Regions from separate parts of the Pseudomonas sp. NUPR-002 genome, predicted to be linked through region 1. Evidence: predicted binding sites of a transcription regulator. Region 1 holds the regulator's gene; each other region holds the start of a gene.
What was found. The regulator FliA, encoded in region 1, starts transcription of late flagellar genes. The targets are predictions, from matches to a motif close to CTAAAGTTTNNNNNNNNNNNGCCGNTAA.
Positions count from the first base shown of each region.

Region 2: ACVWSC_RS19040 (methyl-accepting chemotaxis protein) is a predicted target of FliA. The motif match lies at 5,608-5,635, and genes of this name have one in related genera.
Region 3: ACVWSC_RS25520 (methyl-accepting chemotaxis protein) is a predicted target of FliA. The motif match lies at 4,456-4,483, and genes of this name have one in related genera.
Region 4: ACVWSC_RS06605 (flagellar protein MotY) is a predicted target of FliA. The motif match lies at 2,222-2,249, and genes of this name have one in related genera.

Region 1 covers NZ_CM150476.1:4,515,425-4,523,249, forward strand. The annotation lists gene ACVWSC_RS20625 (chemotaxis protein CheA) at 1-1,243, opposite strand, end outside; gene ACVWSC_RS20630 (protein phosphatase CheZ) at 1,256-2,044, opposite strand; gene ACVWSC_RS20635 (chemotaxis response regulator CheY) at 2,064-2,438, opposite strand; gene fliA (RNA polymerase sigma factor FliA) at 2,543-3,283, opposite strand; gene fleN (flagellar synthesis regulator FleN) at 3,280-4,113, opposite strand; gene flhF (flagellar biosynthesis protein FlhF) at 4,233-5,543, opposite strand; gene flhA (flagellar biosynthesis protein FlhA) at 5,555-7,684, opposite strand.
Region 2 covers NZ_CM150476.1:4,182,957-4,190,781, reverse strand. The annotation lists gene ACVWSC_RS19060 (AEC family transporter) at 1-371, opposite strand, end outside; gene ACVWSC_RS19055 (LysR family transcriptional regulator) at 481-1,347, opposite strand; gene ACVWSC_RS19050 (ABC transporter permease) at 1,396-2,262, opposite strand; gene ACVWSC_RS19045 (ABC transporter substrate-binding protein) at 2,259-3,272, opposite strand; gene ACVWSC_RS19040 (methyl-accepting chemotaxis protein) at 3,419-5,566, opposite strand; gene ACVWSC_RS19035 (Na+/H+ antiporter family protein) at 5,827-7,146, shown strand; gene ACVWSC_RS19030 (FecR family protein) at 7,176-7,825, opposite strand, start outside.
Region 3 covers NZ_CM150476.1:5,522,928-5,530,752, forward strand. The annotation lists gene ACVWSC_RS25500 (FAD-dependent oxidoreductase) at 100-1,818, shown strand; gene pcaG (protocatechuate 3,4-dioxygenase subunit alpha) at 1,953-2,558, opposite strand; gene pcaH (protocatechuate 3,4-dioxygenase subunit beta) at 2,569-3,288, opposite strand; gene ypfJ (KPN_02809 family neutral zinc metallopeptidase) at 3,489-4,370, shown strand; gene ACVWSC_RS25520 (methyl-accepting chemotaxis protein) at 4,571-6,490, shown strand; gene ggt (gamma-glutamyltransferase) at 6,565-7,825, opposite strand, start outside.
Region 4 covers NZ_CM150476.1:1,419,561-1,427,385, forward strand. The annotation lists gene ACVWSC_RS06590 (peroxiredoxin) at 1-281, shown strand, start outside; gene rnt (ribonuclease T) at 444-1,112, opposite strand; gene pyrC (dihydroorotase) at 1,109-2,155, opposite strand; gene ACVWSC_RS06605 (flagellar protein MotY) at 2,286-3,227, shown strand; gene ACVWSC_RS06610 (argininosuccinate synthase) at 3,357-4,574, shown strand; gene ACVWSC_RS06615 (hypothetical protein) at 4,618-5,178, opposite strand; gene ACVWSC_RS06620 (response regulator) at 5,606-6,232, shown strand; gene ACVWSC_RS06625 (PA3496 family putative envelope integrity protein) at 6,294-6,473, opposite strand; gene nth (endonuclease III) at 6,578-7,216, opposite strand; gene ACVWSC_RS06635 (Rnf-Nqr domain containing protein) at 7,221-7,745, opposite strand; gene ACVWSC_RS06640 (RnfABCDGE type electron transport complex subunit G) at 7,738-7,825, opposite strand, start outside.

The DNA of each region.
Region 1 (7,825 bases):
GCTGCATACGGGTTTTCATCACCGCGGTCTGCAGGTCGGCGGTCACTACATCCAGGTTCGATACCGCCTTGGACATGGCCTCATCGCCGCTGTTCAGGCCCAGGCGCACCAGACGGTTACGCACCAGCACCAGTTCGCCGACCATGTTCATGATCTCGTCCAGGCGCGCAGTGTCGACGCGTACGGTGGTTTCCGTTTCGCTGACCGCGTGTTTGTCGGCCGCCGCAGGGGCTTGCCGCGCAGGCGCCGCAGCCTTGGCCGGTGCAGCAGCTGGTTTGGCAGCAGGTGCAGGCGCTGGTGCTGCCGCAGGCTTGGCAGCGACAACAGCGGCAGCCGGAGCTACGGCAACAGCCGCCGGGGCAACGCTGTCGGGGGTGAACTTGCCTTTACCGTGCAGTTCATCGAGCAAGGCTTCGAATTCATGCTCGGAAATATGATCGCCCGACGTCGCCTCAGGCGCGGGAGCGGCAGCCGCGGCGGGCGCAGTTGCACCTGGCAGGGCATCGACGGCAAAGTTGCCCTTGCCATGCAGTTGATCCAGCAGCGCTTCAAACTCGGCATCGGTGATTTCGTCGGTAGCGCCTTGCGGCGCCTCCTGCGCGGGTGCCGCTGCGCTGATGCTGTCGGGCGCGAACTGGCCCTTGCCATGCAACTGATCGAGCAGCGACTCGAACTCGGCGTCGGTGATTTCGTCACTGGCCGCTTCAGGCGCCTGCACCTGAGCTTCGGCTTCGGCCTTGACCGCATTGAGCGAGTCCAGCAGTTGCTCGAATTCGGTGTCGGTAATGTCGGTGCTAGCTTGAGCTTCAACGACCGGTTCAGGTTCGGGCGCTGGTGCTTGTTCGGCAGCAGCAGCAGGCTCGGCCAGACGCGACAGCGCCGCCAGCAACTCAGGCGTAGCCGGGGTGATGTCGCTACGCTCACGCACCTGACCGAACATGCTGTTGACCGTGTCCAGGGCCTCCAGCACCACGTCCATCAGTTCCGCATCAACGCGACGCTCACCCTTGCGCAGGATGTCGAAGACGTTTTCGGCGATGTGGCAGCACTCCACCAGCTCGTTGAGCTGGAGGAAGCCGGCGCCCCCTTTTACAGTGTGAAAACCGCGAAAGATTGCATTGAGCAGATCGGCATCATCCGGACGGCTTTCCAGCTCGACCAGTTGCTCGGACAGTTGCTCAAGAATCTCGCCGGCTTCTACCAGAAAATCCTGAAGGATCTCTTCATCGGCGCCGAAGCTCATTAAACGTGCTCCCTAAAAACCCAGGCTGGACAGCAGATCGTCGACATCGTCCTGACCGGACACAACGTCTTCACGCTTATCGGCATGAATCTGCGGACCTTCACCCCGAGTCGGATGTTTTTCTTGATCTTTCTCAGCGCGCAGCTGCTGGTGGTCATGTTCGATACCGGCAAAGCGGTCGACTTGACTGGCCATCAGCACAAGCTTGAGCAGATTGCTTTCTACTTCGGTGACCAGCGCGGTAACACGCTTGATCACCTGCCCGGTCAGGTCCTGATAGTCCTGTGCCAGGAGAATGTCATTGAGGTGACCGGCGACCTTGCGGCTACCCTCCTCGCTACGTTCCAGGAAACGGTCGATGCGGTGCATCAGCTCGCGGAACTCCGGGGCCGCCACTTCGCGGCGCAAGAATCGCTGCCAGTCGGTGCGCAGGTCACGGGCTTCATCGCTGAGCTCATGCAGCACCGGGGTGCTTTCCTCAACCAGATCCATCGTGCGGTTGGCCGCCCCTTCGGTCAGCTTGACCACATAGGACAGGCGCTCGGTGGCATCGGTGATCTGCGAGACTTCCTCGGCCTGCGGCATTTGCGGGTCGATCTGGAAGCTGACGATCGCGCTGTGCAGCTCTCGCGTGAGCTTGCCGACTTCCTGGTACAGGCCACGGTCACGGGTCTGGTTCAGCTGATGGATCAGTTGCACCGCGTCGCCGAATTTGCCGCGCTCAAGACTGTCGACCAGTTCGTGAGCGTGCTTCTTCAGTGTCGACTCGAAGCCGTCCAGTGATGAATGTGTTTGCTCCATAGCGCCCCCGTGGCGTGTCTTAGCTGTTGACGCGCTCGAAGATCTTCTCGATCTTTTCTTTCAGCACTTGCGCGGTGAACGGCTTGACCACGTAGCCATTCACACCGGCCTGGGCGGCTTCGATGATTTGCTCGCGCTTGGCTTCGGCAGTCACCATCAGCACTGGCAGGTGCTTGAGGCGCTCGTCGGCACGCACTTTGCGCAGCAGGTCGATACCCGACATGCCTGGCATGTTCCAGTCGGTGACGAGGAAATCGAAATGGCCGCTTTCGAGCATCGGCAGTGCAGTGTTGCCGTCATCCGCTTCCTGGGTATTGGTGAAGCCCAGGTCACGCAACAGGTTCTTGATGATCCGCCGCATCGTCGAAAAATCGTCGACGATGAGGATTTTCATGTCTTTGTTCAATTAGACCTCCAAGCAGTCTTTAACGCGTTCAGCGCTGAACGCGCATTCAATCAATTCGGGCACTACATTTCGCGACTGCATTGAACCTGCGTTCAACGCGCCCGCCATTCCCCCAGGCGACTGCGCAAACGCGCCGCGCACTGACTGTGCAACTGGCTGACGCGCGATTCGCTGACCCCCAGGACCTCACCGATTTCCTTGAGGTTCAGCTCTTCGTCGTAGTACAGCGCCAGCACCAGACGCTCACGTTCAGGCAAGTTGGCGATGGCATCGGCCAGCGCCGCCTGAAAGCGTTCGTCTTCCAGATCGCGCGAAGGCTCGAGCTGGACACTGGCGCCGTCCTCGTGCAGTCCTTCATGTTCGCCGTCCTGCAACAGGTCGTCGAAACTGAACAGGCGACTGCCCAAGGTGTCATTCAAAATCCCGTAGTAATCATCGAGACTCAATTGAAGTTCGGCAGCAACTTCGTGATCTTTAGCGTCACGGCCGGTTTTTGCTTCAATTGCACGAATCGCGTCGCTGACCATGCGGGTATTGCGGTGAACCGAACGCGGTGCCCAGTCCCCTTTACGTACTTCGTCCAACATTGCCCCGCGGATGCGGATACCGGCGTAGGTCTCGAAACTGGCACCCTTGCTCGCGTCGTATTTGTTGCTGACTTCGAGCAAGCCGATCATGCCGGCCTGGATCAGATCTTCCACCTGCACACTGGCCGGCAAGCGTGCCAGCAAGTGATAGGCGATACGCTTGACCAACGGTGCGTAACGCTCGATCAACTCATACTGGCCATCGCGCGAAGCCTTGCTGTACATCCGATAGCCGCTGGCGTTCATAGCACCGGTCCCGCGCTTGTCGGTTGCACCAGGCGCTCGACAAAAAACTCCAGATGACCACGCGGGTTGGCTGGCAGCGGCCAGGTATCGACCTTCTGAGCAATGGCCTTGAATGCCAACGCGCACTTGGAACGCGGAAAGGCTTCATAGACCGCTCGCTGCTTCTGCACCGCCTTGCGTACGCATTCGTCGTAAGGCACCGCGCCGACGTATTGTAGGGCGACGTCAAGGAAGCGATCCGTGACCTTGGTCAACTTGGCGAACAGGTTGCGCCCTTCCTGAGGGCTCTGCGCCATGTTCGCCAGCACGCGGAAACGATTCATACCGTAATCGCGGTTGAGCAGCTTGATCAGCGCATAGGCGTCGGTGATCGAGGTGGGCTCATCGCACACCACCAACAGCACCTCTTGCGCCGCACGGACAAAACTGACTACCGAGTCACCAATACCCGCAGCGGTATCGATCACCAGCACATCGAGGTTGTCGCCGATCTCGCTGAACGCCTGGATCAGGCCGGCATGTTGGGCAGGCGCCAGGTGCACCATGCTCTGCGTGCCCGAGGCCGCCGGCACGATGCGTACACCGCCGGGCCCCTGCAGCAGCACGTCGCGCAGCTCGCAACGGCCTTCGATGACGTCGGCCAGGGTGCGCTTGGGCGTCAGTCCCAGGAGAACGTCGACGTTGGCCAGGCCCAGGTCGGCATCGAGCAGCATGACCCGACGGCCAAGCTCTGCCAGCGCCAATGACAAATTCACCGACACATTGGTCTTGCCGACGCCACCTTTACCGCCGGTTACGGCGATCACCTGTACGGGATGCATGCTACCCATGTTTGCTTATTACCTTGTCTTGCTTAGACCGAGGCCACATGACCGGCTGCGCTTTCAACACCTGAAAAATGCCTGGCAGTCCATCAATGCAGATACTTTGCAACGTCTTCACAATCACCTCAGCCAACTCGCTTGCCGGGGCTGTGGTAGAGATCAGCGAACATATCGGCCATCGCCTCTTCGCTGGGCTCGTCTTGCATCTGCACACTCACTGCGCGGCTAACCAACTGGTGGCGGCGCGGCAGGTGCAGGTCGTCAGGAATGCGCGGACCATCGGTTAGATAGGCCACAGGCAGTTCGTGACTGATCGCCAAGCTCAGGACTTCCCCGAGGCTGGCCGTTTCATCAAGCTTGGTCAGGATGCACCCGGCCAGCCCACAGCGTTTGTAGCTGTGATAAGCGGCCGTCAGCACCTGCTTCTGGCTGGTGGTCGCCAGCACCAGATAATTTTTAGACGCAATACCGCGTCCGGCAAGGGTTTCCAGCTGCATCCGCAAAGCCGGATCGCTGGCTTGCAGACCGGCGGTATCGATCAGCACCACGCGCTTGCGCAGCAGTGGGTCCAGTGCCTGCGCCAGCGATTGCCCCGGGTCGACATGGGTCACCGAGACATTGAGGATGCGCCCCAGGGTTTTCAATTGTTCCTGGGCACCGATACGGAAACTGTCCATGCTCACCAGTGCCAGGTTCTGCGCGCCGTATTTGAGTACGTAGCGCGCTGCCAGCTTGGCCAGCGTAGTGGTCTTGCCCATGCCCGCCGGGCCGACCATGGCAATCACGCCACCTTCTTCGATCGGCTCGATCTCTGGCACATCGATACGCCGCGCCAGGTGCGCGAGCAGCATGCGCCAGGCATGACGCGGCTCTTCGATGCCCGCGGTAAGGTCCAGCAGCTCGCGCGCGATCGGCGCAGACAGACCAATGCGTTGCAAACGCCGCCAGAGGTTGGCTTGCTGTGGCTGGTTGCCCTGCAACTGGCTCCAGGCCAACGAGCCCAGCTGAACTTCGAGTAACTCGCGCAGGCCAGTCAGTTCGCTGCGCATGGCATCGAACAGACGCGGGTCAACCGGCGCAGCGGCTGCAGCCACCGGGGCCGCAGGCGCTTCAACCTGTGGCTCGACCAGTGGCTCGGAAGCGGTCAGCGGCAAACCGGCAAACAGTTGACGGTTGCCTTCCTCGCTCTCGGAGCGGCTGCTGAGCTCGGCCTGTGCCGTGACTATCCGCGACTGGGTCTTGCGCAGCTCATCTTCGAGCTCGACGTTCGGAACCCGTGGCGCCAGGGCGGACAGCTTGTAGTCCAGCGCAGCCGTCAGCTCGACACCGCCAGCAATCCGTCGGTTACCGATGATGGCGGCATCAGCCCCCAGCTCATCTCGAACCAGCTTCATGGCCTGACGCATATCGGCGGCGAAAAAACGCTTAACTTGCATAACCCACTACCTCAGCCGTTGGGGCCTACTGTGGCAACGATGGTAACTTGCTTGTTGTCAGGTATTTCCTGATACGCCAAAACATGCAAATTCGGTACAGCCAGGCGGCCGAAGCGCGACAGCATTGCCCGCACTGGTCCTGCGACCAGCAGGATCGCCGGTTGCCCCTGCATCTCTTGACGCTGGGCAGCCTCGATCAACGAACGCTGAAGCTTTTCAGCCATGCTCGGTTCAAGAAGAACACCGTCTTCCTGACCTTGCCCGGCCCTTTGCAGACTATTGAGCAAAATCTGTTCCAACCTTGGCTCAAGGGTGATCACAGGCAGCTCGGACTCAACGCCAACAATGCTTTGCACGATTGCGCGACACAATCCGACGCGCACCACTGCGACCAGCGCGGCGGTATCTTGACTCTTGGCCGGATTGTTGGCGATAGCCTCGGCAATGCTGCGAATGTCACGCACCGGCACTTGCTCGGCGAGCAACGCCTGCAGGACCTTGAGCAGGCCTGACAATGTAATGACGCCCGGCACCAACTCTTCGGCAAGTTTCGGCGAGGCCTTGGCCAGCACCTGTAGCAACTGCTGCACTTCTTCATGGCCGATCAGCTCATGGCAGTGCTTGTGCAGAATCTGGTTCAAGTGGGTGGCAACCACGGTACTGGCGTCCACCACGGTGTAGCCCAGCGACTGCGCCTGGCTGCGCTGATTGACGTCGATCCACACTGCCTCCAGGCCAAAGGCCGGATCACGTGCGGCGATGCCGTTGAGGGTACCGAAGACCTGCCCCGGGTTGATCGCCAACTCGCGGTCCGGATAAATCTCGGCCTCGGCCAAAATTACCCCCATCAGGGTCAGGCGATAGGCACTGGGCGCCAGGTCGAGGTTGTCGCGGATGTGCACCGTCGGCATGAGAAAGCCCAGGTCCTGGGAGAGCTTCTTGCGCACCCCCTTGATTCGCGCCAGCAACTGCCCACCCTGGTTGCGGTCAACCAGCGGAATCAGCCGGTAACCGACTTCCAGGCCGATCATGTCGATCGGCGTCACGTCGTCCCAGCCCAGTTCCTTGGTATCGATGGCCCGCTGCGGCGAGGGGAGCAGGTCCTGCTGACGCTGCACCTCTTCCTGCGCCTTGATCTTGGCCTGTTGCTGCTTGCGCCACAGCAGATAAGCGCCGCCACCGGCCAACGCACCCAGGCTCAGGAAGGCGATATGCGGCATGCCTGGCACCAGGCCCATGACGATCATCACGCCCGCCGACACTGCCAGCGCTTTAGGTGACTCGAACATCTGCCGATTGATTTGCTGGCCCATCTCTTCGGAGCCAGAAGCACGGGTCACCATGATCGCTGCGGCGGTGGACAGCAGCAGTGATGGCAGTTGCGCCACCAAACCGTCACCAATCGCCAGCAAGGCATACACTTTGCCGGCGTCGGCAAAGTTCATGTTGTGCTGGAACATACCGACCAGAATGCCGCCGATCAGGTTGATGAACAGAATCAACAGGCCAGCGATGGCATCACCGCGGACGAACTTGCTGGCACCGTCCATCGAACCGTAGAACTCGGCCTCAGACGCCACCTCGGTACGACGCGCCTTGGCCTGGGCCTGATCGATCAAGCCGGCGTTGAGGTCGGCGTCGATGGCCATCTGTTTACCGGGCATCGCATCGAGGGTGAAACGCGCGCTCACCTCGGAAATACGCCCGGCACCCTTGGTCACCACCACAAAGTTGATGATCATCAAAATGGCGAATACCACGATACCGACCACGTAGTTACCGCCGATCACCACCTCGCCGAAGGCCTGAATCACCTTACCGGCGGCAGCGTGACCGTCGTGACCGTGGAGCATCACCACCCGCGTGGAGGCCACGTTCAGGGCCAGGCGCAATAGCGTCGCTACCAGCAAAATGGTCGGGAACGCAGCGAAATCGAGGGGGCGCAGGGCGTAAACACAGACCAACAACACCACAATCGACAAGGCAATGTTGAAGGTAAAAAACACATCGAGCAGGAACGGCGGGATCGGCAACATCATCATTGCCAGCAGCACCAGCAACAACAGCGGCACACCCAGATTCCCCCGACCTAAACCGGCCAGGTTGTTACGGGCACTGTTGATTAACTGAGAGCGATCCACCGGTATTCCTCGTCTAGCTCAAGCAAAACTTTGACGCGTTTGACGCGCGCAGCGCTGCCTTTGCAAGAAGCTTTCCAACTTTGCGAAATACAGTGTTTTTGCCCGGTGGGAGCGGGCTTGCCCCGCGATGGCGGTGTGTCA
Region 2 (7,825 bases), 330 kb from region 1:
GCAATGCCACCGCTGCCATAGATCCCAGCGGCCAGCGTCGCACCAATGTAGTTGTTGAAGCGTATACCGCCCTGAAATACCGAAGTGAAACTGGCATCGTCGCTGGCAGCGAAGCCCTTGCACAGCACAATCACCAGCGCACCGATCAAGGTCGAAAGCAGCAGGACTGCCACCATGTCGAACACCGGCAGGCCGGTCAGGTCAGCGGTGGCTAGACCATGCATGAACAGTGCAGGCAGCAACACGAAGTAGCTCAGGCGTTCGGCCGCCGGCCAGAAGTGCTCGCCAAGAAAACCCAGCAGACGAAGGCCGCGGCCCAAGGCAATCAGCAAGGCGATGGGCACGATAGTGGCGAGGATCAAACTCAGCATCAGGCAATTTCCCTATGAGGCACTACTCCCTGGCAGGAGATGACTCAGGCTAGCCCGTAGCATTGAAAGAAAAAAACGCTGAATTCTCAATCGACTGTTGAGAAAAACTTCACAGTTGATTCAGTGCAGCGGTCAATGCCGCCGTCAGGTGACGGCGACGGCTGTTGGCATGCTCAAGCAGACCGACATAGCGCACCCGCTGCGGCTCGCCAAAAGGCAGCAGGGTTACCGCTGGCAAACGCTGCAGGTCTTCATCTGCCAGCGGCACGATGGCCACCCCCAGGCCCATCGAGGCCATGTGCGTCAGCGCTTGCTGGCTGTCCAGTTCCATCTGCTCGCTGACGGCAAGCTGTTGCTTGCGCAGTTCCTGTTCAATGATGCGTCCGGCCCAGGCGCGTTTGTCGAAGCGCAGGAAGGGCTGGCTGGCAAGCAACTCCCGCAGGCTCAAGTGGGCATAGGCAGGCCCCGCTACAGCCCAGAAGCGGTTCGTGTAAAGCGGCGTAAAGTTCAGGTTCGCCGGGTAGGGCGGTACGGGCTCGGTGGTGATCGCCGCATCCAGTTCGCCGTCTTCAACGCGGCGGGCAAGCTCGGCCGACATGCCGGAGAGCACACTGATATGCAGGTGCGGGTGTTCAGCCTTGATCTGCACCAGTGCCGCGGGCAAGCGCCCGGCGAGCGCAGTTTGAATCGCACCGATCTTGATGCGTCCGCGCAGGCCCGGGCCGCTGACCAGCGCATCAGCCATGTCATCGTAAGCGGCCAGAATGCCTTCGGCGCGCTCAACCGCCAGATGCCCGGCTGGGGTCAGGCTGACTTGGCGCCGGCTACGGTCGAACAGGCTGACCTGCAGTTCTTCTTCAAGGCTGCGAATATGCAGGCTGACGGCAGAAGGTGTCAGGCTCAAGACATCCGCCGCTCGGGCAAAGCTGCCGTGACGGGCGATGGTCACCAGGGTGCGCAGGGCTTTGAGCGACAAACGCAGGCTCCGATTGTGGTGGGAAGACGGCGTTCATGATGGCGTTGATCAACGCTGATTGAAAGCACCCGACTTCGGCTGGCCATACGCCTGGGTAATCCGGTCGATCACCATTGCCAGTGCGACGATCGCCAGGCCAGCTTCAACGCCTTTGCCAACGTTGAGCGTCTGAATGCCTGCCAGTACATCTTCGCCCAGGCCGCGTGCGCCGATCATCGAGGCCACCACTACCATCGACAAGGCCATCATCACCGACTGATTGAGCCCGGCCATGATGCTGGGCATCGCCAATGGCAGCATCACCCGGCGCAAGCGTTGCCAGCGCCCGGCGCCCAGCCCTTGTGCGGCCTGGGTCAGGGACGGGTCGATCTGCGACAAACCCAGTTCGGTCAGGCGGATCAAAGGTGGTAGCGCATAGATCAAAGTAGCGAAAATCGCCGGGACTTTGCCCAGGCCAAATAGCATCAACACCGGGATCAGGTAGACGAAGCTCGGCAGGGTCTGCATGACGTCGAGCACTGGCATCATCAGTTGCCGCGCCCGAGGGCGGCTGGCCAGCAGGATGCCGATGGGTACGCCGATGAGGATGCACAGTGCGGTGCTCACCAGCACCAGTGCACAGGTTTGCAGGAGTTTGTCCCACAACCCGATCACGCCAATCAGAAACAGCAGGCCGGTCAGCACCAGCGCCCGGACGATGCTGCGGCTGGCATGCCAGGTGAGCACGGCGACAATCAGCAGCAACAGCCACCAGGGCGTAGCACGCAACAGGTTTTCCAGGCCGACCAGCAGTTGCAGCAAGCCATCGGAAACCCCGCGTAACTGATCACCGTAAGCCAGCACCAGCCAGTCGACAAACCGGTTAACCGCATCCGCGAAGGAAAAATGCAGCGCCTGTGGAAAGCCTTCACTCACAGGCTGGCCTCGACGCGTTTGCCGACCTCAGCGGGCAGCCAGGCTTTCCAGATATCCGGGTGATCACGCATGAAGCGTTGCGCGGCGGCCTTGGCGGGCTCGCGGGTTTCGCTCATCTGCGCCAGGGCCTTGTTCAAAGTCTCGATCGGCAGGTCGACCCGGGTAAACACCTCGACCAGCTCAGGATAGTGCTGACGAAACGCGGCGGAAACGCCGATCGACAGTTTCGCCGGCAGTGAGCGGCTGCCTTGCGGGTTGGGGTTGCTGGCGTCGGTGAGGGTGTTCCAGGCCTGTTGATTGAAGGGCGGTTCTTCCAGGCGAGTCAGGGCGAAGCGGCCCATCAATGGGGTCGGTGACCAGTAGTAGAACAGCACTGGTTTGCCGCGGCGGATCGCCGAGGTGATTTCAGCATCCAGGGCCGCGCCGGAGCCGCTGCGAAAATTGACGTAGTCCTGGTCCAGGCCATAGGCCTTGAGTTTTTGGCTATTGACCGTCTCAGAGGTCCAGCCGCTGGGGCTGTTGAGGAAGCGGCCTTTGTCGGGTGCTTCTGCGTCGGCGAACACCGATTTGTACTGCTTCAAGTCACTCACAGCGCGCAGCTCGGGGGCCAGCGCCTGGATGTCGCGAGCCGCATCACCCTTGATCACATAGGTCGGGACATACCAGCCCTCATCGGCATTTTTCACCGTGTCGCCAAGCGCGAACACCTGACCGGCCTGCTCGGCCTTGATCCAGGCTGGGCTGCGGCCTGCCCATTCTTCGGCGATCACCTGAATGTCGTTACGCGCCAGCGCCACTTCCATGCTCACGGTGCTGCCGGGGAGGGTGTCGGTGGGGTAGCCGTAACCCTTCTCGACGATCAGGCGCAGGATTTCGGTGGTCAATGCCCCGCTTTCCCAGGTGATGTCGCCAAAGTGGATGGGCGTGCGCTGATCGGCAGCGGCGGCGGTGTTACTCGCCAGACTCAGGGCCAGCAGCAGGCCAGCCAGCAGGGTCGGGATGTTCTTCATCGGCGCCTCGTCGTTGGCGGGTGTACAGATTCGGGCAAGTGTAGACGACGAGGGGGAGGCAATGCAGCAGGGGAGGCTGCGCTAGCCGATCCTGGGCGCTGGCAGAGGCCGCGCGCCCAGGAAATGAGCAGTGAAAGGAAGGGGCTTCAGACGCGGAACTGATCCATCAAGCCTTGCTGCTGGTTGGCCAGGCTGTTGAGCGACTGGCTGACGCGGGCCGACTCGTTGGCCTGGCCAGACAGCGATTCGGTCACATCACGAATGGTCGCCACGTTGTTGTTGATCTCCTCGGCTACGGCGCTTTGCTCTTCGGCGGCGCTGGCGATCTGCAGGTTCATGTCGCTGATCACCGTGACCGCATCGCCGATCTGCTGCAGGGCGGTAACCGCCTGGCCAACTTGATCGACGCTGCCCTGGGCCTGACGATGGCTGCTGTCCATGGCGCCAACCACCTCACGGGTGCCGGCCTGCAGTTCTTCGATGACCTGTCGGGTTTCCTCCACCGACTCCTGAGTGCGGCGCGCGAGGTTGCGCACCTCATCGGCAACCACCGCAAAACCGCGGCCGGCTTCACCGGCGCGGGCCGCTTCAATGGCCGCGTTGAGTGCCAGCAGGTTGGTTTGCTCGGCGATCGAGCGGATGACTTCCAGTACCGAGCCGATTTTCTCGCTGTTCTCGGCCAGGCCTTCAACCTGCGCCATGGCCGTGCTCATGTCTGCCGCCAAGGTGTCGATGCTGGTGGTGGTGCGGTCGATGACGGCCAGCCCCTGACGTGTTGCCTGATCGGCTTCACGGGCGGCCTGAGCGGCTTGTGCGGCGCTACGAGCGACGTCTTGCGCGGTGGCGCTCATTTCATGCGACGCGGTGGCAACCTGATCGACCTGGCGGTATTGCTGTTCCATGCCGGCGCTGGTCTGGCTGGCGATGGCTGAAGACTGGTCGGCGGTGTCGCGCGCGGCCTGCACCGAGCGCTTGACCTCGGCAATGGTCGGTTGCAGCTTGTCGAGGAAGCGGTTGAACCAGCCGGCCAACTCGCCCAGCTCGTCGCGTTTGTCGTAGTTCAGGCGGCGGGTCAGGTCGCCTTCACCGCTGGCGATGTCTTTGAGCATCGCCGCGACACCGAGGATCGGCCGGGTGACGCTGCGTGCCATCAGCCAGATCAGCAGCAAGCCAACGATGGCTGCCACGGCGCCGAGCACCAGCTCAATCAATGTGCCGCTGGTATTGCTGCGGTCGAGTTCCTGCTTGAGCGTTTCGGCCGGGGCGGTCAGGGCGCTTTCCGGTACATCGAGCAGCACCCCCCATGACTTGCCACCAGGGATCGGCGCGAAGGAGGCCAGCACTTTCAGGCGCTCCTTATGATGGATGCTGTGCAGCGGTGTGCTGTCGGCCAGCAGGCGAACCAGTTCCGCACCTTTCTCGGTGTCGATCTGGTCAATGCGTTGCGCCAGCTTGTTGGCGTCCGGGCTGTAGCCGGCCAGCAGGCCAACCGGGCTGAGAATGCTGACCTGGGTCTGGCCCTGGTAGAGGTTGCGGCTGGCTTGCTGACTCATGGCCTGCAGGCTGTTGAGGTTGATGTCGATCGACAGGGTGGCAATCACCTTGTCGCCGGCTTTCAGCGGAAACACGATGCTGGTCATCAGCACTTGCTGGCCGTCGATCTCGTAGAAGTAGGGTTCGATGACACAGGTTTTGCCGGTGGTGCGTGGGCACACCGACCAGGTATTGGCCGGCTCGCCGCTCGGGCCAATGCTGGTGTCGGCCATGTCTTTTTCCGGCAAGGCCATGGAGGTCAGCTGGCCGGGGGTCGGTTGTGACCAGTACAGGGCAAAGCGGCCGGTTTCGTTGCTACCCAGCTCTTCCTGGTTAACGAACAGCTCGTCTTTGTTGTCCAGCGCGTTGGGCTCGAACACCAGCGACAGCCCCAGCAGTTCGGGGTTGGCCTGCAGGGCGGCGCGTACCTGGCGGGTCAGGTCTTCGCGCAGGTCGAACGCATCGAGAAAGCGCTTTTCCGCCTGCTCACGCAGGAACAGCACCTGACGGGAGAACCCGGCGCCGTACTGATAGGCGTCCATGAATTGGCGACGAATGTTCAAGGCCTGGACTTCACCCTGGGACTCGATGCGCCCTTGGGCCGCTTCGGTGAGCATTTGCATGCTGCTGGTTTTCACCAGCTCCGAGCTGTGCTCCATGCGGTACAGCGAAAGGCCCACCAGCAGGGTAACGATGCTGGCCAGGCACAAACCGGCCAGCAGGGTGATTTTCCACTGAATGGAAAGCTGTCTGAATGACATGGCGAAGTCCTATGATCCAAAAAAGATTGAGGCTGCCGACGTTATCGGCGGATTTGCCGCGTTCTTTATTCAAACAGTCAATTTAAATGCGTCGTTTTCGTTCATTCCTACGACGCTTGTTGCGCAATGCGCTTTGACAAGCGAAGGGGCCTGCTTCAGAGTGTGCGCCCTCCATAACAATACCTATCGCTCGGCCGCTGCTTTTAAGTAGTTTGTCGCCGGGTCGGTCGCTTTTTGTCTGGTTTCTAGAGGTCACAGGAATGAATGCAGTAATTGCCGCGGTCGGCATCATGCTGATCTTGAGTCTGTCCCGCGTGCATGTGGTGATTGCCTTGATCGTCGGTGCGTTGGCGGGCGGGCTGGTCGGTGGTCTGGGTATCGAAGGCACGCTCAAGGCCTTCAATGGTGGCCTGGGTGGTGGTGCCACGGTGGCCTTGTCGTACGCCTTGCTCGGTGCGTTTGCCGTGGCGATTGCCAAGTCGGGCATGGCTCATGCCCTGGCTGACCGTATTCTGGCGATGGTTGGCCAGCAGGGGCACGCCGATGGCGGTAAGGTCAAATGGCTGCTGATCGGTCTGCTGCTGGTAGTGGCCATTTCTTCGCAGAACATTCTGCCGATCCACATTGCCTTTATTCCGCTGCTGGTGCCGCCGCTGCTTTATGTGCTGACCAAGCTGCAGATCGACCGGCGTCTGGTGGCCTGTGTGATGACCTTCGGTTTGATAACGCCCTATATGTTCCTGCCGGTTGGTTTCGGCAACATCTTCCTCAATGAAATCCTGCTGGCCAACGTCAGCCGCAGCGGCGTGGATGTCAGTGGTGTCAACGTCACCCATGCCATGGCTATCCCGGCGGCGGGCATGCTGTTCGGCTTGCTGCTGGCGGTGTTTTTCAGCTACCGCAAAAAGCGCGTCTACGACCTGGAAAAAATCGAACAGGTCGAGCAGGTGGCGGTGCGCTACAACCCGTTGACCCTGCTGGTGGCCGGTGTTGCCATTGCCGCGGCATTCATCATTCAGCTGTGGCTCGACTCGATGATCATCGGGGCGATGGCCGGTTTCCTGATTTTCTCGGTGTCCGGCATCGTGCGCTGGAAAGAAACCGATGACCTGTTCACCGAAGGCATGAAGATGATGGCCATGATCGGCTTCATCATGATTGCCGCCTCCGGTTTTGCCGAAGTGATGAAGGCTACCGGCGAGGTCAAGAGCCTGGTGGAGACCTCGGCGCTCTGGATCGACCACAGCAAAGGCGTTGGCGCACTGCTGATGTTGCTGGTGGGCCTGCTGGTGACCATGGGTATCGGCTCGTCGTTCTCTACCGTGCCAATTCTTGCCGCGATCTTCGTGCCGCTGTGCGTACAGCTGGGTTTCGACCCGGTCGCCACCGTGTGCATCGTCGGTACTGCCGGGGCGCTGGGCGATGCCGGTTCGCCGGCTTCGGATTCAACCCTGGGCCCGACTTCGGGACTGAACGTGGACGGCCAGCATCACCACATCTGGGACACTGTGGTGCCGACCTTCATCCACTACAACTTGCCGTTGCTGGCGTTCGGCTGGCTGGCGGCGATGATGCTGTAGTGAGCAGGCTACGGGGTTGAGCGCAAGGCTCAGCCCCGTGCTGGCGCCGGTGAGATGCGGTTCAGCAGCATGCTGCCGTCGTTGTTGCGGGTCAGGTAAACCGGCAGCACCTTGGGCAGGTTACTGACCAGACGCTTGATCTGGTGAGTGTCGTAGACGCCACTGATACGAATGCTGCCGGTACTTTCGTCGGCCAGCATCAAGGGCTCATCCAGGTAACGGTTGATTTGCGGCAGGGCCTGGGCAAGGCTCAGGTTGTCGAGAATCAGTTTGCCATTGCGCCAGGCCAGGCTGGTGTCATGGGCGTAGGTCTGGTTCAGGCGGGGTTCGAAGTCACCGGCCTGATAGCTGGCCTGCATGCCAGGGCCGAGGCGGTAGCCACCATCGGCATCGCGGGCATCGCTGCTGACCAGCACCGAACCCTCGACCAGGGTCACTTTGACCTGATCTTCATACTTCCACACATTGAACTGGGTGCCGGTCACACGGGTTTGGCCCTGCGCGGCGTGGACGATGAACGGGTGCTGGCTGTCGTGCTGCACCTTGAAGAAGGCTTCGCCTTTGACCAGGGTGACCTTGCGCACATCTTTGTAGTTGGTGAAGCGCAATTCAGTGCCGAGGTTCAGTTCGACCTGACTGCCGTCGCGCAGCACCACATGGCTGATAGCGTCGCCGCTTT
Region 3 (7,825 bases), 1.0 Mb from region 1:
TTATACGCTCAGCGCTTGGATGAGCAGCACATGGAAAACTAGAATATGGAATCTTGTTCCAGAATATAACAAAACCCATTGTTCGAGGAGAGACTGCCCATGGCTACCGGTTCCCCCACGCCCGCACAGGTCGATTGCGATGTACTGGTCATCGGCTCCGGTGCGGCCGGTTTGTCAGCTGCAGTGACGGCAGCATGGCATGGGCAGAAAGTGATTGTCGTGGAAAAGGATGCGGTGTTCGGCGGCGCTACGGCCTGGTCGGGCGGCTGGATGTGGGTGCCGTGCAACCCGCTGGCGCAGCGGGCCGGGATCATCGAAGCGCGTTCCCAGCCACGCACTTACCTTGAGCACGAATTGGGGGAACGCTTTGACGCCAGCATGATCGACGCCTTTCTTGAGGCTGCGCCACGCATGGTGTCTTTTTTCGAACGCCATACCGCGCTGCAATTTGCCGATGGCAACGGCATTGCCGATATCCATGGTCGAACCCCGGGTGCCGGTACCGGTGGGCGTTCGGTGATTGCCGCGCCCTATGACGGACGCGAGGTCGCCAAACTGCTCAAGCGCCTGCGCAAGACAATGCGCGAAACGTCGTTCCTGGGCATGCCGATCATGGCCGGCAAAGACCTCAACGCGTTCCTCACCCTGACCCGCTCGTGGCGCTCCCTGCTGCATGTGAGCAAGCGCTTCTGCCGCCACCTGCTCGACCTGGCGCAATACGGCCGGGCGATGCAACTGGTCAACGGTGTAGCGCTGGTTGCACGTTTGGCCAAGTCAGCGCAAGACCTCGGCGTGTTGCTCTGGGAGTCGGCCCCTGCCAGGCAGTTGCTACAGGAACAGGGCCGGGTCAGCGGCGCGGTGGTCGAGACGGCGCGTGGGCCCGTCAGCATTCATGCGCGAAAAGCCGTGGTGCTGGCGGCCGGTGGATTCGCCAACGACATCGAGCGGCGCAAAGCGCTGTTCCCGCGAACCCCAACCGGCCACGAACACCTGGCCCTGCCGCCGCTGGGCGCCAGCGGTGATGGCTTGCGCCTGGGCGAAAGTGCCGGAGGCCAGGTAGCTGACGACCTGCACAGCCCGGTGGCCTGGGCGCCGGTTTCGCGGGTTAACCACAAGGACGGCAGCAGCGGACACTTCCCGCACATTATCGAACGCGGCAAACCCGGCATCATCGGGGTGTTGGCCAACGGCAAACGCTTCGTCAACGAAGCTGACGGTTACTACGACTATGTCAGCGCCATGGTCGCCCAGGCACCTGGAGAGAAGGTCGAATCCTGGTTGATCTGCAGCCACGCCTTTCAACGCCGCTATGGCCTGGGCATGTCGCGGCCGTTTCCCTTGCCTGTGCAGCCATTCATCCGTTCCGGTTATCTGAAGTGCGGCCACAGCATCGAGGCCCTGGCCACGGCGTGCGGCATCGATCCACAAGGGTTGTCTGCCACACTTGCCGAATACAACCTGCACGCGCGCAACGGCGAAGACCCGCTGTTCGGCCGCGGCTCGACGTCTTACAACCGTAAACAGGGTGACGCCCTGCACGGGCCCAACCCTTGCGTCGCGCCGATCGAGCAGGGGCCGTTCTACGCGGTGAAAGTCGAGCCAGGCTGCTTTGGTACTTTCGCCGGGCTCAAGACCAACGAGCATGCCCAGGTGCTGGACAGCCAGCGTCAGCCGATCAGCGGCTTGTATGCGGTGGGGACGGACATGGCCAGCATCATGGGCGGGTTTTACCCGGCTGGCGGGATCAATCTGGGGCCAGCGGCAACCTTCGGCTACATCGCCGGGCGGCATATTGCCGGGGTGACGGAGTACGAATGATCGCGGTGAACGCAACACCATCCGGTAGAAGCGGGCTTGCCCCGCGATAGCGGTGTGTCAGTGCTATCGCTTCGCGGGGCAAGCCCACTCCTACCTGTGGGAGCGGGCTTGCCCCGCGATAAAACCAACCGCAATCAGAAGTCGAAGAACACCGTCTCGCCTTCGCCCTGAATACGGATATCAAAGCGGTAGGCCAGCTTGCCGTCCACTTCACAACGGCTCGCCACCAAAGTCTCGCGCCGCTGCGGCTGTTCGATCAGGTTGAGCACCGGGCACTGGGCATTGGCCTGGGCCTCGTCATCGAAGTACAGGCGCGTGTGCAGGTGGATGTTGATACCACGGGCAAACAGGCTGATGTTGATATGCGGTGCCATCGGCACCCCGGCAGCGTTACGCACGACGCCAGGCTTGATGGTGTGCAATGTCCACTCACCGGCGTCAAAGGTGGTCGCCGTGCGGCCAAAACTGTTGAACGGCTGTTCCAGGTCGAAGTCGCCCTGGTACTGACCATTGTGGTCGGCTTGCCAGAACTCCAGGAACGAGTCCCTGACCAGGTGGCCGTTGCCGTCATAGACATTGCCGAACACCAGAATGTGTTCACCCGGCGCATCGGTGCGGGCCATGCAGTTCCAGATTTCCTGATCGCGGGTTGGGTTGCCTGCCGCTTCCAGGGCCAAGCCGATGTGTACGTAAGGGCCTGCGGTTTGCGAAGGCGTTTCCGGCAGCAATTGAGTAGGCATGGGACGCTCCTCAGCAGTTTTCGAAGTGAGTCTTGCGCTGGCCGCGCAGGACGATGTCGAAGCGGTACGCCAGGCAGTCCATCGGGTTGGCGTTGCTCATGTCCAGGCGCGCAATCAGGCTCTGCACCGCATCCGGATTGGCAATCGATTTGACGATCGGGCACATCGGAATCAGCGGGTCGCCTTCGAAATACAGCTGGGTAATCAGACGGGTCGCAATCGACGGGCCGCTGATCGAGACATGCACATGCGCCGGGCGCCAGTCATTGGGGCCGTTACGCCATGGGTACGGGCCCGGCTTGATGGTGCGGAAACTGTAGTAGCCCTCGCTGTCGGTCAGCGCGCGGCCGACACCACCGAAGTTGGGGTCCAGCGGCGCCAGGTAGCGGTCGTTCTTGTGGCGGTAGCGGCCACCGGCGTTGGCTTGCCAGATTTCCACCAGGGTGTGCGGGATTGGCTTGCCGTACTGGTCGCAGACACGGCCGGCAATAATGATCCGCTCACCGATCGGCAGCCCACCGTTGTTGAAATTGAGCAGCAGGTCGTGATCATGCTGACCGAACTTCAGGTGAGAAAAGTCCGGCCCTGTGCTTTCGCTGATCGACTGAGGAATGCTCACCAGCGCCTGACGCGGCGAACGGGCAATGGAAGTTTTGTAATCCGGCGTGAAGGCCTTCGGGTGCCAGTTACGATCACGGATAGCGAAGCGACTGTTGTCTTGCACAGACATGCCGTTCTCCTGTCTTGGAATTATTGGAACACCTGAGCGTGGCAGGCGAGCTTGCAGTTTCCGGCATGTCCGCTGTGGAGAACATTGAAAAGAACCCCTGCATGCATAACCAATAGGTTATGAAAGACGCAGTAATCCCACGGAGCTACGCCGGGTGAACTAATCTTCTAGCTCATGTTTTCAAGCGCTGGAGAGCACTCATGCAATGGCGAAAAGGCAGGCGTAGCGACAATGTGGTCGATGCCCGTGGCGAGGGCGGTGGCGGCATGCGCTTCGGCGGTGGCAAGGGCCTGAGCATCGGGGCGATTCTGTTGATAGTCGGCATCGGTTGGATCACCGGGCAAGACCCGCTACAGATCCTCGGCCAATTGACCGGGCAGATGGGCCAGACCAGTGCGCCGGTCAGCACCGGCACCGGCAAGGCGCCACCGGCCAACGATGAGCAGGCCGAGTTCGTCGCCTCTATCCTCGGCGATACCGAGGACACCTGGCGGGCGATCTTCGCCCAGGCTGGCCGTCAGTACAAAGACCCGACCCTGACCCTGTTCAGCGGCCAGATCAACTCAGCCTGCGGCTTCGCCTCCTCGGCGGTCGGCCCGTTCTATTGCCCGGCTGACCAGAAGGTTTACCTCGACATGAGCTTCTTCCGCGAAATGGAGCAGCGCTTTGCCGCAGCGGGCGATTTCGCCCAGGCGTATGTGATTGCCCACGAAGTCGGTCACCATGTGCAGACCTTGCTTGGTGTGTCGACCCGGGTTCAGGCGGCGCGCCAGCGTGGCGAACGCATGGAAGGCGACAACGGCCTGCTGGTGCGTCAGGAGTTACAAGCCGACTGCCTGGCCGGTGTCTGGGCTTACCAGGCCCAGCAGCGCCTGAACTGGCTTGAGCCCGGCGATATCGAAGAAGCCCTGAACGCCGCCAATGCCATTGGTGACGACCGCTTGCAGCAGCAAGGCCAGGGTAGCGTAGTACCGGATTCGTTCACCCATGGCACCTCGCAGCAGCGCGTACGCTGGTTCAAGACCGGCTTCGCCAAAGGCGACATCAGCCAGTGCGATACCTTCTCCGCCCGCGCACTTTAAAGGCGCCCGCCTGACCCGCGGCAGGGCCCTTCCCTGCCGCGGAAACACTCTGAAACTTCCCCTGAATATTTTTGCTGAAAAAGCGTTTCAGCTCCGCCGCAAGTGGCCGATACACCTTGCTCAGAGCATCGGCTGGCCATCAAAAACAACAACCTTCCAGCGATATGGATCAAGACGCACAACGTTCCTGGAGGGATTACATGAATAGATGGTTTGCCAATATCAGCCTCAACCTGAAACTCGGCCTGGGCTTCGGCCTGGTGCTGCTGCTCACCGGCCTGTTGGCCTTGACCGGCTGGAACAGCATGGGTGGGCTGATTGATCGCAGTAACTGGATGAGTGACATCACTCAGCTCAACAGCGACCTGGCCGAACTGCGTGTCACCCGCCTGCAGTACATGCTGACCAACGGCGACGATGCCGCCGCTGGTAATGTCCAGGTCAAGCTCAACGCCTTCAGTGCACAGCAACAAAAGCTGCTCAAGAACTTCAAGAGCCCAGAGAACGTCAAACTGCTCCAGGACCTGGGCCTGACCATCAGCGAGTACCAGGTTTCGATCAACAAAATGCGCGCAGGCTACAAAACCAGCCTTGCCGCACGCGATGCGATGAACCTGGCCGCTTCCCGTGCCATCGAGCTGGTCGAAGCGATCAACCGCGACATCCTCGCCCTGCCCGAAACTGACGCCAGCCGCCTGGAGCAGTTCCGCACCATCACCCAGGCCAAGGAGCAACTGTTCCAAGTGCGTCTGGCCGTGCGCAGCTACATTGCCGATATCAGCAGCGAAACCGAACAACTGGCGCTGCGCCAGCTTGATAATGCGCTGGCCGAGATCGCCAGCCTGAACCGTCAGATGCCAGCCGAAGCGGCGCGTATCCAGCAGTTCGAAAGCGCCGTACTGGCCTACCGTGAGGCTGTTCGCCAGTTCCGCGACGCCACCGCCGACGTTGCCGTCGCCCGTCAGGAAATGACCGTACAAGGTGCAACCATCGTCAAGACCAGTAATGCGCTGTACAAGATCCAGATTGAACGCCGCGACAGCGAAAGTGCTCAGGCCCGCACCCTGCAACTCACCGCAACCCTGCTGGCCTTGCTGGCCGGCGTGCTGGCGGCGGTCATCATCACTCGCCAGATCACTCGCCCGCTGCGCGAAACCCTGGCCGTGGTCGAACGCATCGCCACTGGCGACCTCAGCCACAACCTGCACGTCACCCGCCGCGACGAACTGGGCGTACTGCAACAAGGCATTCAACGCATGGCGGCGACCCTGCGTGACCTGATCGGCGGCATCCGCGATGGTGTCACCCAGATCGCCAGCGCCGCGGAAGAGCTGTCGGCGGTCACTGAAGAAACCAGCGCCGGGGTCAACAGCCAGAAAATCGAGACTGATCAGGTTGCCACGGCCATGCACGAAATGGCGGCCACCGTGCAGGAAGTCGCGCGTAATGCCGAGCATGCCTCCTCTGCGGCCACCGACGCCGATGCGCAAGCGCGGGCCGGTGATCAAGTCGTGGCCGAGGCGATCAGCCAGATCGAACGCCTGGCCGAAGAAGTGCAGCGTTCCACCGAAGCCATGGCCCTGCTGCAACAGGAAAGCCAGAAGATCGGTAGCGTCATGGACGTGATCAAATCGGTGGCCGAGCAGACCAACCTGCTGGCGCTGAATGCCGCCATCGAAGCGGCCCGTGCCGGTGAAGCCGGTCGTGGCTTTGCGGTGGTGGCCGACGAAGTGCGCGGCCTGGCCCAGCGTACGCAGAAATCGACCGAAGAGATTGAAGAGCTGGTCGCCGGTTTGCAGAGTGGGACGCAGCAGGTGGCCAATGTGATGCTGGGTAGCCGTAACCTGACCGAAAGCAGTGTCGACCTGACGCGCAAAGCCGGCGCTTCGCTGGAGAGCATCACCCGCACGGTGTCGAACATCCAGTCGATGAACCAGCAGATCGCCGCTGCTGCTGAGCAGCAGAGCGCCGTGGCTGAACAGATCAGCCGCAGCATCGTTAACGTTCGTGATGTGTCAGAGCAGACAGCGGCGGCCAGCGATGAGACGGCGGCCTCCAGTGTTGAGTTGGCGCGGTTGGGTAATCAGCTGCAAACGTTGGTCAGTCACTTCCGCGTGTAAAAAATCGCGGGGCAAGCCCGCTCCCACCGGATAAGTCTGGTGGGAGCGGGCTTGCCCCGCGACAAATTCAACGCTTACTTAACCACCTGCCCCACCCCACGCCCACGTGGGTCAGAAGCGGTTTCCAGCGCGGTGCCATTGACGCGAATGGCCTGGATATCGCCCATCTCCCAGCCCTGATCCTCCAGGGTGTAGCCCATCTTCTTCAGCTCATCAGCGACCTTGCCGGTCAGTGGCGCATAAGCGTCGAAGTAAATGGTGTCTTTGGGCAGCAACTGGTGATGCACGCGCTGCGCCGCCACCGCTTTCTCCAGCGGCAGGTTGTAGTCGTACAGGTTGTTCAGCACCTGGAAGATCGAGGTGAAGATCCGCGAACCACCCGGCGTACCCAGTACCAGGGTGACCTGGCCATCACGGGTCACCAGGGTCGGCGCCATCGACGACAGCATGCGCTTGCCCGGCTCGATGGCGTTGGCGTCACCACCGACTACACCGAAGGCGTTAGCCACACCCGGCTTGGAGCTGAAGTCGTCCATCTCGTCGTTGAGCAAGAAGCCTGCGCCCTTGACCACCACACCACTGCCGTAGTCCCAGTTCAGGGTGTAGGTGTTGCTGACGGCGTTGCCGTCTTTGTCAACGATGGAGAAGTGCGTGGTCTGGTGCGGTTCCAGGCCTGGGCGGACTTTCTCGGTTTCCGAGATGGCGTTCGGGTTGACCTCTTGAGCGCGCTTGGCGATGTAGTCCTTGGCGATCAGCTTATCCACCGGCACCTTGGAAAACGCCGGGTCTCCCAGGTAGTCGGCACGGTCAGCGAACACGCGCTTTTCGATTTCCGCCAGCAAGTGAATGTAGCGCGCCGAGTTCAGCTCCACGCCTTTGAAGTCAGCCGCACGGTTTTCCTTGATGCCCAGCAGCTGCGCCAGCGCGACACCACCCGAACTTGGCAGCGGTGCGGTGTAGACCATGTTGCCGCGCCATTCGATGCCCATCGGCTCACGCCACACCGCCTTGTAATCCTTGAGGTCGTCTTTGCTGATCAGGCCTTTGTCCGCCTGCATCTGCGCAACCAGCAGGTCGGCGGTTTTGCCCTGATAGAACTCACTGACGCCCTTGTCGGCAATGCGCTCCAGGGTTTGCGCCAGCTCCGGCTGCTTGAAGGTCTCGCCAACTTTCATGGTGCCGAAGTAGTCATTGAAGTTGGTGCTGTCCTTGAACAGGCCCAAGGCATCTTCGCGGTACTGATACTGCTTGGCAGCAATCTTGAAGCCGTTCTTCGCGTAGCCCACCGCCGGGGTGATCAGCTCAGCCCAGGGCAGCTTGCCAAACTTTTGATGC
Region 4 (7,825 bases), 3.1 Mb from region 1:
AGCACGAAATCGCCAAAGCCTACGACGTTGAGTCCGAAGGTGGCGTGGCTTTCCGTGGCGCGTTCCTGATCGACGACAAAGGTGTTGTACGTTCGCAGATCGTCAACGACCTGCCACTGGGCCGTAACATGGACGAGCTGCTGCGTCTGGTTGACGCCCTGCAATTCCACGAAGAGCACGGCGAAGTCTGCCCTGCCAACTGGAAAAAAGGCGACAAAGGCATGACCGCTTCGCCAGAAGGCGTTGCTGCATACCTGAGCGAGAACGCTGGCAAGCTGTAATAGCTGCAGGCATAAAAAAACCGGCCCATGTGGCCGGTTTTTTTATGCTCGCGGTGAAATGGCACCTGTAGGAGCGGGCTTGCCCCGCGATGCGATGTGGCAGATAAACCACTATCGCGGGGCAAGCCCGCTCCCACCGCAAGTCCCAGCTACAGTGCAGCTTCAGTCGTTGAAGTCTTGCCAGCCGCCCATCTCTTTCCAGCGGTTGACGATGCCGCAGAACAGCTCGGCGGTCTTCTCGGTGTCGTAGCGCGCGGAGTGCGCCTCGCGACCGTCGAAGTCGATGTCGGCGCTCTGGCAGGCACGCGCCAGGACGGTTTGCCCATAGGCAAGCCCGGCCAGGGTCGCAGTATCGAAGCTGGAGAACGGGTGGAACGGGTTACGCTTCATGTCGTGGCGCGCCACGGCGGCATTGAGGAAGCCCAGGTCGAAGCTGCTGTTGTGCCCGACCAGGATGGCTCGTTTGCAGCCATTGGCCTTCAACGCCTTGCGTACACCGCGGAAGATATCGGTCAGGGCCGACTCTTCACTGACCGCCATACGCAGCGGGTGATCCAGCTTGATCCCGGTGAACTCCAGTGCTGCCTGCTCGATGTTGGCGCCTTCGAACGGCTCGACGCGGAAGAAGTAAGTGTGTTCCGGGAACAGGAAGCCTTTTTCATCCATGCCGATGGTGACCGCTGCGATTTCCAGCAGGGCATCGGTGGCGCTGTTGAAGCCGCCGGTCTCGACATCGACTACAACCGGCAGGTAACCACGAAAACGCTCTGCCATCGGGTGGCGGGGGCCACCGCTTGGACCGTCCTGGTCGTCGTACAGATCTTCACTCACGCAGTTTCCTCCAGCAGGCGCCAGCGCAGTTGCTCACCGGCGCGCAGCGGGATAACGGTTTGCTCGCCGAACGGCAAGCTGCTTGGGGCGGTCCAGCTGTCGCGAACCAGGGTAATGGTGTCGGTGTTGCGCGCCAGGCCATAGAAGTCAGGGCCGTGTTTGCTGGCAAAGCCTTCAAGCTTGTCCAGGGCGTTGCGTTGTTCGAACGCTTCGGCGTACAGCTCGATCGCCGCGTAGGCGGTGTAGCACCCTGCACAGCCGCAGGCTGCTTCTTTGGCGTGACGGGCGTGCGGTGCCGAGTCGGTGCCGAGGAAGAACTTGCTGCTACCGCTGGTGGCGGCGTCAAGCAAGGCCACCTGGTGGGTGTTGCGCTTGAGGATCGGCAGGCAATAGAAATGCGGGCGGATACCGCCAACCAGCATGTGGTTGCGGTTGTACAGCAGGTGCTGGGCAGTGATGGTGGCGCCGACGTTGGCCGGAGCCTCATTGACGAACTGCACGGCATCGCTGGTGGTGATGTGTTCGAACACCACTTTCAGCGTTGGGAAGCGCTCGACGACACGGCGCAGATGCTCGTCGATAAACAGCTTCTCGCGGTCGAAGACGTCGATTTCGCTGCGGGTCACTTCACCGTGTACCAGCAGCGGCATGCCGACTTCGGCCATGGCTTCAAGTACTGGGAAAATGTTGTCGATGCTGGTCACGCCAGAGTCGGAGTTGGTGGTGGCGCCGGCTGGATAGAGCTTGGCGGCATGCACAAAACCGGTGGCCTTGGCCGCGTGGATTTCCTCGGGCTGAGTGCGGTCGGTGAGGTACAGCACCATCAGCGGTTCAAAGCGGCTGCCGGCCGGACGGGCGGCCAGGATGCGCTCCCGATAGGCGCCAGCTTCTTCGGCATTGCGCACGGGAGGTACCAGGTTAGGCATGATGATTGCGCGTGCAAAGGTGCGCGCAACGTCGCCAACGGTGTGGGGCAGCACAGCACCATCACGAAGGTGGATGTGCCAGTCATCGGGACGCAGGAGGGTCAGGCGGTCGGACATTGGGGATTCCAGGCGGGTCGAACTCAAGGTGAATGCTACCGGAAAAGCGGGTGCCGAGCACTCGCTATCAAGTTTTGCCGCGCCTGACCGATAGCCTGCGGGTATGCCGTAAAAATTTGTGGAGCCGCCCGTGCGCCAGCGTTATCTAGCCCTGCTCAGTGTGTTCGTTTGCCTGCCGGCGACAGCGCTCACCTTCCAGACCCGTCTGGAGAATGTTGAGTGGAAGGTCGAAGGCGATCAGTTCGAATGCCGCCTGGTCCAGCCGATTGCCGATTTTGGTACGGGTGAGTTCGTGCGTCGGGCCGGTGAGCAGGCCACCTTTCAATTGCGCTCGAGCACCAACGTGCTGGGCACCGGGGCAGCGGCGTTGCTGGCTGCGGCGGCGCCGTGGCAGCCTGGCCGTGCCGATATCAACCTGGGGTCGGTACGCATGGCGCGCAGCGGCGTACTGTTTACCAGTAGCCAAGGCCAGGCGAGTCGTCTGATCAATGGTCTGCTCGATGGCCGTAGCACCGTGGTGCGTAATTTCGCCGGTGAGGCCGGGCGTGCCATGGAAGTGCGCGTGTTGCCGGTGAAGTTCAGCCAAGCCTACGGTGACTATCAGCTGTGTGCCGCCAAGCTGCTGCCGATGAACTACGATCAGGTACGCCAGGCGCGGGTTGGCTTTCCGGGCGGTGGTATTGACCTGGACGCCAATGCCAAGGCACGCCTGGATGTGATCCTGGCGTTCCTCAAGGCCGACCCGACGGTCAACCACATCGAGGTCGATGGTCATTCCGATAACAGTGGCAATCGCCTGAGCAATCGTGACCTGTCTCGCCGGCGGGCGCTGGCGGTGATGGAGTACTTCAAAGCGCACGGTATCCCTGAAGAGCAGATCCAGGTGCGCTTCCACGGCGAGCGCTACCCACTGGCGGCCAACAACTCGGCGGCCAACCGCGCACGCAATCGTCGGGTGAACATTCAGCTCGACCGCGTGACGCCTGTGGAAACGGCGCAGGAGAAAGCACCGCAAACCCCGGCGGCGCCTGCGGCTCAGGCGGAGAATGGCAAGCCTTCAGTGAAGTCCTGACCTGCGACCGTCCGTCGCGCTATCGACAGTTCCTGTCGCTTTGTCGTCACAAGCTGTCGCCCCACTGTAATTTTTGCGGCAAGGCCGGTAGAATCGTCGGCTTTCCGTACAACCCCGTGGAGTGATGGCATGGCGGACGTAAAAAAGGTCGTACTGGCGTATTCCGGCGGCCTTGATACTTCGGTGATTCTCAAGTGGCTGCAGGATACCTACAACTGTGAAGTGGTGACGTTCACCGCTGATCTGGGGCAGGGTGAGGAAGTCGAACCGGCTCGCGCCAAGGCTCAGGCCATGGGCGTGAAAGAAATCTACATCGACGACCTGCGCGAAGAGTTCGTGCGCGACTTCGTATTCCCGATGTTCCGCGCCAACACCGTTTACGAAGGCGAGTACCTGCTGGGTACTTCCATCGCTCGTCCGCTGATCGCCAAGCGCCTGATCGAAATCGCCAATGAAACCGGCGCCGATGCCATTTCCCACGGTGCTACCGGCAAGGGCAATGACCAGGTACGTTTCGAGCTCGGCGCCTATGCGCTCAAGCCAGGCGTCAAGGTTATCGCGCCATGGCGTGAATGGGACCTGCTGTCCCGTGAAAAACTGATGGATTATGCCGAGAAGCACGGTATTCCGATCGAGCGTCACGGCAAGAAGAAGTCGCCTTATTCGATGGACGCCAACCTGCTGCACATCTCCTATGAAGGTGGCGTGCTGGAGGATACCTGGACCGAACACGAAGAAGACATGTGGAAGTGGACCAAGTCGCCAGAAGCCGCGCCAGACGTCCCGACCTACATCGAACTGACCTACCGCAATGGCGACATCGTCGCCATCGACGGCGTTGATATGACCCCGGCCACCGTGCTGGCTACCCTGAACCGCATTGGCGGTGAGAACGGTATCGGTCGTCTGGACATCGTTGAAAACCGCTATGTAGGCATGAAGTCCCGTGGCTGCTACGAAACCCCAGGCGGCACCATCATGCTGCGCGCCCACCGGGCGATCGAGTCGATCACCCTGGACCGTGAAGTCGCTCACCTGAAAGACGAGCTGATGGCCAAGTACGCCAGCCTGATCTACACCGGCTACTGGTGGAGCCCTGAGCGTCTGATGCTGCAACAGATGATCGACGCTTCCCAGGTCAACGTGAACGGTGTGGTTCGCCTGAAGCTGTACAAGGGCAACGTGATCGTCACTGGTCGCAAGTCTGACGATTCGTTGTTCGACGCCAACATCGCAACCTTCGAGGAAGATGGTGGTGCTTACAACCAGGCCGACGCGGCGGGCTTCATCAAGCTCAACGCCTTGCGTATGCGCATTGCTGCAAACAAGGGCCGTTCGCTGATCTGAACCGTGTCCTGAACAAAAAACCCCGGCTTGCCGGGGTTTTTTTTTACGGGTTTATCGACTCGGAGGCCAAGATGGTTCGCCTGCCTGTTTCCAGATTTTCAAGAATCAGTGTCTGACACAGAGGTTTGTCCTGATGCAATGCATGGATGGCAAAGTGTTCCAGTAGCTGGCTGGCGCTGTTTCCTTTAACCGAAATAATGACCGTTGCTTGTAAAGTTTGTAATGTTTTTGCACAAGATTGGTTAGGCAGTGTGTTGGGAATCACCGGTGTATTGATGACTTCTTTGTAAGTTTCTATTTGTTCGGGAAATTGAACTTCATTGTGTACAGTCTCTTCAGGCTCAATGGTGTGTGCCGGTGATGCAGGGTAGATGGCGGGGCCAGTGACGTCAGTAGCAGGCGGTGAATACAAAGATTTGTAATTAAAATTTAGCGTGAGAAAAAATAAGACTGTAAGAAAAAATGGAAAACCGACCAGGAACCACGTGTAGATATTTTGACTGTCTTCGCTTAGGAATGGTAACGAAGCCAAAGCGGAGGCTTCGATAATACCCGCGAAAATAGCAATGATGGTCAGCGGGCTTTTAGGCTCTGCATTGCTCATGGCTGTGTCCTCGCGTTTGCTGTCGCTTAGTACAGCGCAGTTAGCCAAGGAAGCAAGAACGCCTGACAGCGGGCGGGATTTCTGATTGGGGAATTTATTTCCCTGCATTACCACCCTTACGCCAGGACTGCAGGTAGATATTGAACGTAATTATAGGAAATTTCCTTCGCTCATTACCTCTTTACAAGCTGGGCATATAAAGCTGACTGGTGTTACTTTCGAATTAGAGGTTGGTTCTGGTTTGCTTGAGTTCGCCGCTAAAGTTTGGAACGGTGCGGGCTTGTGTTTTTTGTAGGAAATATCCTCTGTGTGTGTAGGTTTTATCTTTGTGTGCATTTGCTCGCGGGTACTGCAATACAATATGTCGTGTGACTAGGCTATTGTGCGGGCTCAATAAAAATCGAACAGCGAACAATTGGATCTGCCCATGAATAAAGTGCTGATCGTGGATGATCATCCGGTCATACGCCTGGCGGTACGGATGCTGATGGAGCGGCATGGCTATGAAGTCGTTGCGGAGACGGACAATGGCGTGGACGCATTACAACTGGCAAGAGAGCACATTCCGGACATTGTCATACTGGATATTGGCATTCCGAAGCTTGATGGCCTCGAGGTCATCGCCCGGCTCACGTCCACCTGTCCGGGCGCCAAGGTGCTGGTGCTGACCTCACAGGCGCCCGGGCATTTTTCGATGCGGTGCATGCAGGCAGGTGCTGCGGGGTACGTGTGTAAACAACAAGACCTTACGGAGCTGCTCAGTGCAATCAAGGCGGTGCTGTCCGGCTACAGCTACTTCCCCAACCAGGCACTGCATTCAGTGCGCACCCACATGGGCGGCGCCAGCGAGGCCGATATGGTCGAGCGCCTGTCGGGGCGAGAGATGATGGTCTTGCAGCAGCTGGCGCGAGGTAAGAGCAACAAGGAAATCGCCGACGGTATGTTTCTGAGCAACAAGACGGTCAGTACCTACAAAACCCGCCTTTTACTCAAGCTCAACGCACGCTCATTGGTTGATCTGATCGAGTTGGCGCAACGCAACGGCTTGGCCTGACCCATCAGAAACCACAAAGCCTCCGTAATGGAGGCTTTGGTCGTTGCCTTGTGCTGGCCTGTCAGAGGTCGAAGTCGTAATCGGCCAGTTGTTTTTGCAAGCGACGTTCTTCCAGCATGTTATCAATGGTGCGGCGTTTGCTCAGGTTGGTCTTCGCGGTTTCTACCGGCGGCTCCACGTCTTCTGAATCAACAGGAGAGAATTCTTCATCTACTTCCAGGTCTTCTTTAACGGTGCTCATATGTCACTCCCAGCCAAGAGGCCATTGGCGCACCTTATAGCGAGAATCCTTGAGCGGGTAAAAAAGATTTTTTCAATCGGCTGAGCCGAATATTTGCTATCGGCTCAATCGTCAGAGGTTTTCTGCTTGTATTCACACAGGTCTTCGATGCGGCAACTTCCACAACGGGGCTTGCGCGCCAGGCACACATAGCGCCCGTGCAGAATCAGCCAGTGGTGGGCATCGAGCAGGTAGGCCTTGGGCACGAACTTCATCAGTGCCTTTTCAACTTCAAGCACTGTCTTGCCAGGGGCAATCCCCGTGCGGTTGCTGACCCGGAAAATATGCGTGTCGACGGCCATTGCCAGTTGCCGGAATGCCGTGTTGAGGACAACGTTGGCGGTCTTGCGGCCCACGCCGGGCAAGGCTTCAAGTGCCTCGCGGGTTTCAGGTACCTGGCTGCCATGCTGTTCAATCAGCAAGCGGCAGGTTTCGATCACATTGCGTGCTTTGCTGTTGTACAGGCCAATGGTCTTGATGTAGTGCGACAAGCCTTCGACACCCAGGGCATAAATGGCTTCTGGGGTATTGGCAACCGGGTACAGCTTTGCTGTTGCCTTGTTGACGCTGACATCAGTGGCCTGAGCCGAGAGAATCACCGCAATCAGCAGTTCAAAAGGTGAGGAATAGGCCAGTTCAGTTTTTGGTTCGGGGTTGTCTTCGTGCAGCCTGCGAAAAATTTCCAGGCGTTTGGCAGCATTCATGGGGTCAGCGCTTTCCTTGACGACGTGAAGGGGCTCGCCGCAGGCAAACCCTGTTGTACAGGGCCAACAACAGGCCCAACAGAAAAAATGCTCCAGGCAGTAGCACCGCCAGGCGCAAGCCGGCCCATTCGCTCAGAAACTCGCGGCAAAAACCCAGGGCGATGCACAGCACGGCAAACCCGGACAGCAGACGCAGCGCCGCTGACCAGCGGCGTTGTTCGCCTTGAGCATGTTCGAATACCAGACATTGTACGGCGATCAATGCGGTATAGGGGGTTAATGCCTGATACAGCGGTAAAGCCCAGGCGCGCAGGCTCAGTTCCAGGCAGGTGGCTAGCGTCGCCGCCACCAGCACACTGGCCAGTGTTCTACCTCGCACGGTGAGCCTGGGGTACAGAGGGCCCATTGCCAGGTGATGCAGCGCAATCAATAACACGCTGAGAACGGCAATTGCGCCAGCGTTGAGTACGGTGTGGGTGGCGCCCAGCAGCGGGGCCAGGCTCAGCGCCGCTAGCCATTGCCTATTCATCGTTGGTTTCCCCGAGCAAGGCTTGGCGATGTTCATCGAAGTAGCGCAGCGCGTCGTGCACGGCGTGTATCACGGCGCGG